DNA from 3 places in the Rhizobium sp. WW_1 genome. Region 1 is predicted to be linked to each of the others. Evidence: riboswitches for the same ligand, from Rfam matches in the RefSeq annotation. Region 1 holds a riboswitch; each other region holds the start of a gene.
The links. A riboswitch is a leader RNA that binds a small molecule or an ion and turns the genes downstream of it on or off. The one in region 1 is predicted to bind thiamine pyrophosphate.
Positions count from the first base shown of each region.

Region 2: linked by a shared signal. The riboswitch ahead of thiB (thiamine ABC transporter substrate binding subunit) and the one ahead of thiC (phosphomethylpyrimidine synthase ThiC) in region 1 are both predicted to bind thiamine pyrophosphate.
Region 3: linked by a shared signal. The riboswitch ahead of thiM (hydroxyethylthiazole kinase) and the one ahead of thiC (phosphomethylpyrimidine synthase ThiC) in region 1 are both predicted to bind thiamine pyrophosphate.

Region 1 is NZ_RAIN01000008.1:169,766-173,024, reverse strand. It holds gene BJ928_RS23830 (porin) at 1-130, opposite strand, end outside; gene BJ928_RS23825 (hypothetical protein) at 742-1,485, shown strand; TPP riboswitch at 1,618-1,750, shown strand; gene thiC (phosphomethylpyrimidine synthase ThiC) at 1,842-3,259, shown strand, end outside.
Region 2 is NZ_RAIN01000013.1:67,166-70,424, reverse strand. It holds gene BJ928_RS28635 (MDR family MFS transporter) at 1-1,214, shown strand, start outside; TPP riboswitch at 1,286-1,402, shown strand; gene thiB (thiamine ABC transporter substrate binding subunit) at 1,453-2,481, shown strand; gene thiP (thiamine/thiamine pyrophosphate ABC transporter permease ThiP) at 2,492-3,259, shown strand, end outside.
Region 3 is NZ_RAIN01000014.1:59,934-63,192, reverse strand. It holds gene yghU (glutathione-dependent disulfide-bond oxidoreductase) at 1-193, opposite strand, end outside; gene BJ928_RS29310 (DUF1127 domain-containing protein) at 765-911, opposite strand; TPP riboswitch at 1,146-1,242, shown strand; gene thiM (hydroxyethylthiazole kinase) at 1,293-2,096, shown strand; gene thiE (thiamine phosphate synthase) at 2,093-2,728, shown strand; gene thiD (bifunctional hydroxymethylpyrimidine kinase/phosphomethylpyrimidine kinase) at 2,725-3,259, shown strand, end outside.

The DNA.
Region 1 (3,259 bases):
CGTATGCGTCGCAAATGCGAACGTATTCCAGCGGCTCGGGCTCAGCAGCAACGATGGCGTCGGCCGCATGAGCGCCGGATACTGCTGCCAGCGCAGCAGCGGAGCCGAGAAGAAGGCTCTTGATGTTCATTATTAAACTCCTGGTTGTAATATGCATTTCAAATTTACCGCGAGCGCAAAACTGGAATACTACCTTAGAGATCGCTTCGGTCTAAACGCGACCGGGTAGCCCGGCAAATACGCACCTAATGTTGGCCTGAGTCCCCTCGAACCTCCACGATTGACCCCGCGGCAAAGGCCTTGAAATGCCTCTACCGATCCGGCCGAATACTCGACCGTAAGACAACTTATGTCCTGTATTTGGTTTACAAACAGCCCGTATGTTTGTCAATTATATGAAACATGCTTGCGCGTTAGTCTTGGCCGATGTTGCCTAAATGCAACTGACGACAGCGGGGCACCGCATGCCTGCGGAGGCGACCGCCAGAAGACTTCAATTCACGCAAATACCGGCAAATCGGTACCCACACCTGCCTCCAAGGCGGCGCGACATCCGCAATCACCGGCAACAGGACGACCTGGCCCGAATGTAACGACGCTGTCCAGGCCGGCATGATGAAGCGCTCGAGAGGCTATCCGGCAGCAACGCTCAGAAACAAAATTCAATAAATCGGTACACACAGAAATATTGAATCTCCCTAGATTCCCGCGAGTCGCGCCATCTAAGAGGAAAAATCGCGAATGAGTGAGAACCGGTCGATCTTCATCGCGACCCCCTGCTTCGGCGGCCTTGTCACCAAGGACTACATGCAGTCCATTTTCTCGTTAATGCAGACCGGCGCGCAGGTCGGCATACAACTGACGCTTGCTCTGCTCGGCAACGACGCTCTGATTACCCGCAGCCGCAACACGCTCGTCTCCTCCTTTCTGAACGATACGGCGGCGACTCACATGCTCTTCATCGACGCCGACATCAGCTTCGAGCCGGATCAGGTCATACGGCTGCTCGCGGCGGACAAGGATGTGGTCGCCGCCATGTATCCGATCAAGGACTATGATTGGGACACGGCTGCCCGCGTCAATTCGCGAGACGGCGAAACGCTTTCAGCTGCCGCGCTTCACTATGTCGGCACCCCGCTTGTCGGTCAGGTCGCGGAACGTGAGGGCGATTTCGTCAGCGCCGTCTATGCAGGCACAGGCATGCTTCTGATCAAGCGCAACGTCATCGAAAGAATGATCGCCGCCTATCCGGAGCTGCGCTACAGCGCAATCCACGCCTATCCCAGCACGAAGCGCTCGCCAAGCACCCAATACGCCCTGTTCGAATGCATGGTCGAGGAGGGAACGGGTATCTATCTCAGCGAGGATTTCGCCTTTTGCCACCGCTGGCGGGCACTCGGCGGCAAGATCTGGCTCGACACCGCCAGCAAGCTTTCCCATACCGGTCCTCATCGTTTCGTCGGCAACACCGCCCCGCGTTACTGAGGCGGCTAAATACAAAATATCCGCTCCGGCGCGATGGAGACTGCACCTTCCGGGATGAGGCGATCGCCACTCCCGCAATAAGCGGTCATCACGACGGGGTTGACAGAGGACGAGGCTAGGGCATAGCCTTTTCACATTCACCAGGGGGGTCCCGGCAAGGGGCTGAGATACTGCTGAACAATACGGCTTTGCCGATTGTGGGCGCAGTGACCCGTTGAACCTGATCCAGTTCATACTGGCGTAGGGACGGTGCAAGCGCTCGATGGCTTTGGATTCCCGCGTGGGTTCCGTGCCGGCGTCTTTCCATCATTCCGGCTGATGACTGGGTCTCCAACCGCAACTTGGAGCCTCAAACCATGAACATTGCCGCAAAGAACCTCACCCCGACCGTTACCACCGGCCCGCTGCCGGCCTCGCGGAAGATCTATATTCCCGGAGAAATCCACGCCGACATCCGGGTGCCGATGCGCGAAATCAGCGTGCATCCGACATCGGGCGAACCGCCGGTCGTCGTGTATGATTCCTCCGGTCCCTACACGATCGAAGGAGCCGATATCCGCATCGAACAGGGCCTGTCGCAGTTGCGCCGCGACTGGGTGCTCGCCCGCGGCGATGTCGAGGCCTATGAAGGCCGCGATGTGCGCCCCGAGGACAACGGCTTCGTCAGCGGCGATCGGCTGACGCCGGAATTTCCCGCCAAGCGCCAGCCGCTGCGGGCCAAGGACGGCAAGGCTGTTACCCAGCTCGCCTATGCGCGCGCCGGCATCATCACGCCGGAAATGGAGTTCATCGCCATCCGCGAAAACCTTGGCCGCAAGGCGAAAGCCGAAGCGCTTCTTCGCGACGGCGAGAGCTTCGGCGCCCATATTCCCGATCACGTCACCCCGGAATTCGTCCGTCAGGAGGTTGCCGCCGGTCGCGCCATCATTCCGGCCAACATCAACCACTCCGAAAGCGAGCCGATGATCATCGGCCGGAATTTCCTGGTGAAGATCAACGCCAATATCGGCAATTCCGCCGTCACCTCCTCGATGGCGGAAGAAGTCGAGAAGATGGTCTGGGCGGCACGCTGGGGTGCCGACACCGTCATGGATCTCTCGACCGGCCGCAACATCCATAACATCCGCGAATGGATCATCCGCAATTCACCGCTGCCGATCGGCACCGTGCCGCTCTATCAGGCGCTGGAAAAGGTCGGCGGCATTGCGGAAGAACTGACCTGGGAAATCTATCGCGACACGCTGATCGAGCAGGCAGAACAGGGCGTCGACTATTTCACCATCCATGCCGGCGTGCGGCTGCATTACATCCCTCTAACAGTCAATCGCGTCACCGGCATCGTCTCGCGCGGCGGCTCGATCATGGCCAAGTGGTGTCTTCATCACCATCGCGAGAGCTTCCTTTACGAGCATTTCGAGGAAATCTGCGACATCTGCCGCGCCTATGACGTTTCCTTCTCGCTCGGCGATGGCCTGCGTCCCGGCTCGATTGCCGACGCCAACGACGCCGCGCAATTTGCCGAACTCGAAACGCTCGGCGAACTGACGAAGATCGCTTGGGCGAAAGATTGCCAGGTGATGATCGAAGGTCCCGGCCATGTGCCGATGCACAAGATCAAGGAAAATATGGACAAGCAGCTCGCCGTCTGCGGTGAGGCGCCCTTCTACACGCTCGGACCGCTGACGACCGATATCGCGCCGGGCTACGACCACATCACCTCGGGTATCGGCGCTGCGATGATCGGCTGGTTCGGCACGGCGATGCTCTGCTATGT
Region 2 (3,259 bases), on a different contig from region 1:
CGCTGATTGCCGCCCGCGTGCTCCAGGGCCTCGGCGGTGGCGGCATCATGGTCTCGATCTTCGCCGTCAACGCCGACCTTTTCGAGCCGCGCGAGCGCGCGCGCTACCAGAGCTATTCGAGCCTCGTGCTGATGGCGTCGGGCGCCATCGGCCCGGTTCTCGGCGGCACGATGAGCGATCTTTTCGGCTGGCGCTCGATCTTCCTCGTCAACGTGCCGATCGGCTTTGTCGTGCTCGCCGGCCTCGCCTTCATGCTTCCCTATCGCAAGCCGGCCCGGCGGCCGAAGATCGATTATGCCGGAGCCATAGTCCTTGCGCTGACGACGACGAGCATCGTGCTTGCCGCCGACGGCAGCGAATTGTTCGGCTCGCTGTTGTCACCACAATGCCTTGGGATCATCGCCTTTGGCGTCGTCTGCGCCATCGCCTGGGTCTTTATCGAGCGCCGCGCCCCCGAACCCATCGTGCCAATGACGCTGTTCCGCAATCCGACTTTCGGCCTGCTGCTGATCATCTCGATCACCAGTGGCGCCGTCGCCATCGGCATGGTCAACTACTTCGCGCTGTTCTTGCAGACGACAACGGGTCTTTCGCCCTCGATGACCGGGCTGCTGTTCATTCTGTTGACCGGCGGCCTCGTCTGCGGCTCGCTCTCCGCCGGCCGGTTGATTGCCGCCAGAGGACGCTACAAGCCCTTCGCCATCGCCAGCGCCGCCTGCAGCACCATCGCCTTTGCATCGCTCGCCTTCGTCCATGCCGGCACGCCCATCGCTGTCATCGGCGTTCTCATGCTGCTGCATGGTATTGGCATCGGTCTTGCGCAGCAGGTGCCCGTCATCGGCGTGCAGAATGCGGCCGCAGCCCGTGACGTCGGAGCCGCGACAGGTGCCGTCACGCTGTCACGCATGGGCGGCGCTTCTATCGCCATCTCCATCTATGGCGCCATCATCGCCGCCAAGCTCGGCAATATCGGCCTCTCTATTCCCGGTGTCGCGGATATAGAGCAGCTGACGCCGAAAATGATGGCGACCTTGCCGGAAGCAACCCGCGAAGCCGTCGCCAACGCCTATGCGAGCGCCTTCAGCCCGCTGTTCATGACGGCCGCCAGCTTCTGTCTGCTTGGCCTTCTGGCTGCGCTGACGCTGAAGAACGTGCAGTTGCCGAGTGCCGCGAAGAAACTGGACAGCGTCGCCGCTGCCCACGCCGCCGAGTAACGTCCTCCATCCTGCAATCGACAAGGGAATCATTTCCCTTGTCATCCCTCCGTCACAAGGCTAAATCTGCCGTCGCTCTAACGGGGTGCCTTATGTCCTATCGGATATCTGGCTGAGAGGCTTTCACCGGCCAACCCGCGGAACCTGATCCGGCTAACACCGGCGGAGGGATTAGACGCGTGACGAAATCATAGCGCCCTTTTCCCCTTCAAGACGAAACCAAAGAGGAGGCGCTGCCATGCCCGACCGTTCGCTATTGTCATTCTTCGCCGGCCTGGCTCTTGCCGCCGGAACGAGCTTTCTCGCCGCACAGCCTGCCGCGGCGGCCGACAAGACACTCACCATCTACACCTATGAAAGCTTCACCGCCGATTGGGGTCCGGGCGCCAAGGTCAAGGCCGCCTTCGAAAAGACCTGCGGCTGCACGGTCAATTACGTCGCCGTCACCGATGGCGTGGCGCTTCTCTCCCGCCTGAAGCTCGAAGGTGCCGGCACCAAGGCCGACGTCGTTCTTGGCCTCGACACCAATCTCGTCGACGAAGCCAAGGATACCGGCCTGTTCGATGTGAGCGGCGTCGACACATCGGCCCTCAAGGTTCCCGGCGATTTCAAGGACGATGTCTTCGTGCCTTACGACTACGGCCATTTCGCCGTGATCTACGACAGCCAGACGATCAAGAACCCGCCGAAGAGCATGAAGGATCTCGTCGAGGGCGACCCCTCGCAAAAGATCGTCATCGAGGACCCACGCACCTCGACACCGGGCCTCGGCCTGCTGCTCTGGGTCAAGTCGATCTATGGCGACAAGGCGGCCGACGCCTGGACAAAGCTCAAGGGCCGCATCCTGACGGTAACACCCGGCTGGTCGGAAGCCTATGACCTCTTCACCAAGGGCGAAGCGCCGATGGTGCTTTCCTACACGACCTCACCGGCCTATCACATGATCGAGGACAAGACCGATCGCTATCAGGCGGCCGCCTTCTCGGAAGGGCACTATATCCAGATCGAGGTCGCCGGCCTCACCAAATCCTCCCCGAACAAGGAGCTTGCCCGCGACTTCCTGAAGTTCATGATCTCCCCCGGCTTCCAGGACATCATCCCGACAAGCAACTGGATGATGCCGGTCTCGGCCACGTCGGAGCCGCTGCCGGATGCCTTCAGCAAGCTCGTGGTGCCGTCGAAGACCTTCCTGATGAGCCCCGCCGACGTCGACAAGAACCGCAAGGCCTGGATCGACGAATGGCTGACCGCCACCAGCGGCAATTGACATCCTGACCATGCTCACGATGCCCGAAAGACGACGCGCCATTTCCGGCGGAGCGCTCAGCCTCGCCGGCATCATGCTCTTCGTCGGGATCGCCGTCGTGATCCTGCTTGCCGCCGGTATCGAATCCGGCGGCGACAACCCGCTGACGGACCCGTACCTGCTGCGCGTCCTGCGCTTCACGCTGCTGCAGGCGGTGCTCTCGACGCTGCTCTCCGTCATGCTCGCCATACCGGTTGCCCGCGCTCTCGCGCGCCAGCCGCGCTTTCCCGGCCGGCTATGGCTGATCCGGCTGATGGCCGTCCCGATGGGCCTGCCCGTGCTGATCGGCGCTCTTGGCCTGCTCGGCATATGGGGCCGGCAAGGGCTGCTCAATCAGGCACTTGCCGCCCTCGGCCTGTCGCAGCCCGTCAGCATCTACGGGCTAGCCGGCATCCTTCTGGCACACGTCTTCTTCAACATGCCGCTCGCCTGCCGACTGATGCTGGCCGGGCTGGAGCGCGTGCCGGCGGAATATTGGCTCGTTGCCGGCGGCCTTGGTATGCGCCCGATATCGGTGTTCCGCTTCATCGAATGGCCTATCCTGCGCGGCCTCATCCCCGGCATTGCCGGCCTGATCTTCATGCTCTGCGCTACCAGTTTCACGCTGGTGCTGATCCTCGGCGGCGGCCCGGCTGCGACGACGCTGGAGGTGGCGATCTATCAGGCGCTCCGCTTCGATTTCGATCCTGGCCGTGCCGTGATGCTGTCGCTCCTGCAGATCGTCGTCACCCTCCTTGTC
Region 3 (3,259 bases), on a different contig from region 1:
CTTCGAGCATGATGGTGACTTTCACGCCGTTCGGCGTTCCCAGCGAATAGAGCTGAAGGGGATGGCGGCCGACCGGCAGTTCCTTGTCATGGGTAGGCCCCGCGATCGGGCGGTTGATGTTGGCGAACTGGCCACCATTGGCCTTGTTCCAGGTCCAGATTTTCGGCGGCGTATACTCGGCAGAACCGGTCATGGGCATCCTCCTTTTTCGGGAATCAAATTGGGGGCGAACTTCGATGTAGCGCGCTACATAGGTGGCACATAGTGGCCGCCGTTCATTTTTGCGAGAGGAGATTGCCCACTCTTCAATGCGCTGGCGCAGTTTGGCGCTGCTGCCATGGGCTTCTACGGATCTCTTTGCGCCATAGCTACGTGAGATCCCCGCTAATGGGATAGTTCGACAAATAAAAAGCCTGCCGCGGGAGGAGGTGCGGCAGGCTTTTATGAGAACCGAATAGCGGATGGGAGGAGGAGTTCCGCTATTCCTGCAATCGCCCTTGGGAGGAGGATAAGGACGATTGCCAAGCGAAGGGATGCGGGAGGAGATGCATCGCTTCGATGGAGACAACATACCAATCTTTTGCTCAGTTCATAGGCATTTCTTTGCAAGGCAGTTATGCGTTATGCGAAAACCGGAGGGCTGGGTCAGTGCAATCCTCGGAATGCATGGCCGAACCCATCAGCCATATCGACAAAGCAAAAGCGCCTGCTCGGGACGAACAGGCGCTGGCATAATGCAGCTTTATAAGGAGCCGGTGCGGCCGTTAGCGAGCGATCGCTGCGCGGGCAACATTGCGGATTTCGCCGCGATCGATACCCAGGTCGTGCAGTTCGCGCGTGGACATACGGCCCAGTTCGGCGACCGTCTGACGATACTTGCGCCAGTTATTGAAAGAGCGTGCTACGTTCATGATGATCCCCTTTCCTTGGGTTTTCGAAGCTGAGCTGCCGTGCTTGGCGCTCCCGTCGCTTCGATGAGAAACATATAGTTGAAACCCGCAGCCTTTTGCAGAGCTAAGGGATCACTGCACCCATGCAATCACTGCATGGGTCGCTCGAAAGGCGGGCAAGCCTCGGTTCAGCCATCGTAATGGCCTTTGTGATTTGCTGATGACAGCGCCGCCTTTGTCTGCGAAAAGAAGACAGATGAGAGACAGGGGCGTCCGCCAACCGGCGGGCTGAGAAGCACCCTTCGAACCTGAACCAGATCATGCTGGCGGAGGGAGTCGCTCGGGACCTCGTGAAGCACAGCTCGTCGTCCCTACGCGTCTCGCCCGCCTGAAAGGGGCGATATGCAAGACCAGACCACAGCAGGCAATCTGCTTCGCATCATGCGGGCCAACCCTCCGCTGGTGCAATGCATCACCAATTTCGTCGCCATGAACATCGCAGCCAACGTGATGCTCGCAGCCGGCGCCTCGCCGGCAATGGTGCATGCCGAGGAGGAAGCCGGCGAGTTTGCCGCCATATCGGGCGCGCTGACGATCAATATCGGCACGCTCTCGTCCGGCTGGCTTTCGGGCATGCTGACGGCGTCGAGCTCCGCAAGCGCGACAGGCAAGCCGTGGGTGCTGGATCCCGTCGCGCACTACGCGACCGCGTTTCGCCGCCGGGCCGTCGCCCAATTGCTCGAGCTAAAGCCGGCGATCATTCGCGGCAACGCGTCTGAAATCATCGCGCTTGCCGGCGGCGCCAGCCGCGGCCAAGGCGTCGACAGCCGCGACGCAGTCGAGCAGGCGGAAGATTCGGCCCGATTGCTGGCCGAAAAGCATGGTTGCGTGGTCGCGGTAACGGGCGTGACAGATTTCGTGACGGATGGGCAAAAGGCAAAGCGCATTGCCGGTGGCTCGCCCCTCATGCCGCAGGTAACGGCACTCGGCTGCTCGCTGACCTGCCTTGTCGGCGCATTCGCCGCAGCAGCGCCAGGCAATCCGTTCGACGCCACTGTAACGGCTCTTGCGGTCTTTGCCGCCGCTGGCGAACAGGCGGGAGCCGTAGCAGAGGGACCCGGCTCGTTCTCGTGGCGCTTTCTCGATGCCCTCGCCAGCCTTACCCCGGAAGCGCTGGATCGCGCAGCAAGGATATCAGCCGCATGAAAGACTTCGATCTCTCCCTCTATCTCGTTCTCGATCCGGTGCTGTGCCGTGACCTCGGCATGGTGGAGACAACGCGTGCGGCCGTCGCTGGCGGCGCTACCATCATCCAGCTTCGCGATAAGGACGCTTCGACCACAGCAATGGTCGAGACTGGCCGCGCCCTCAAGCAGATCCTGCATGGCACGAATGTCCGACTGATCGTCAACGACAATGTCGAGGCAGCCATCGCCATCGGCGCCGACGGCCTGCACATCGGGCAGGAGGACATGAATGCCGCCGATGCCCGCCGCATGATCGGCCCGGACATGATCCTCGGCCTTTCGGTGGAGACGAAAGCCCTGGCTTCCGCCATCGATGCCGATATCGTCGACTATGCCGGGATCGGTCCGGTCTTTGCCACGCCCACCAAGCCCGACCACAAGCAACCGATCGGCTTCGAAGGCCTTGCCCGCATCATCAAGCTCTGCCCGGTTCCGGCGGTCGCGATCGGTGGCCTGAAACCGGAACATGCCGCCGATGCTCTGTCTGCCGGCGCCGACGGTCTCGCGGTCGTCTCGGCCATATGCGGCCAACCGAACCCGGAAGCGGCAACGGCCCTCATCGCAAAGGCCATCAAGGAGGCGCGTCAATGATCCGCAACGTCCTGTCCATCGCCGGCTCCGATCCCTCTGGCGGCGCCGGTATTCAGGCCGATCTGAAGACTTTCTCCGCCCGCGGCGTTTATGGCATGGCGGCTCTGACCGCGTTGACGGCCCAGAACACGCAAGGCGTCTCCGGTGTTCATCCGGTGCCTCCTCAATTCGTCACGGACCAGATCCGGGCGATCTTTGCCGATATTCGCGTCGATGCCGTCAAGATCGGCATGATCGCAAATGCGGCGATCGCCGACGCGGTTGCAGACATTCTGGAGCAACATCGCGACGTGCCCGTCGTGCTCGATCCCGTGATGATCGCCAAGGGTGGCGCCGCGCTCCTCGCCGCCGATGCCGTGGACGTGCTGACCACGCGATTGCTGCCCCTCGCAACCGTCGTAACGCCAAACCTGCCCGAAGCAGCCGCGCTGCTGCACGAGGCGGAGGCGACGAGCCGCGAGGACATGGCGCGCCAGGCGTTAGCGCTCGCAACGCTCGGCCCCTCCGCCGTTCTGGTTAAGGGCGGTCATC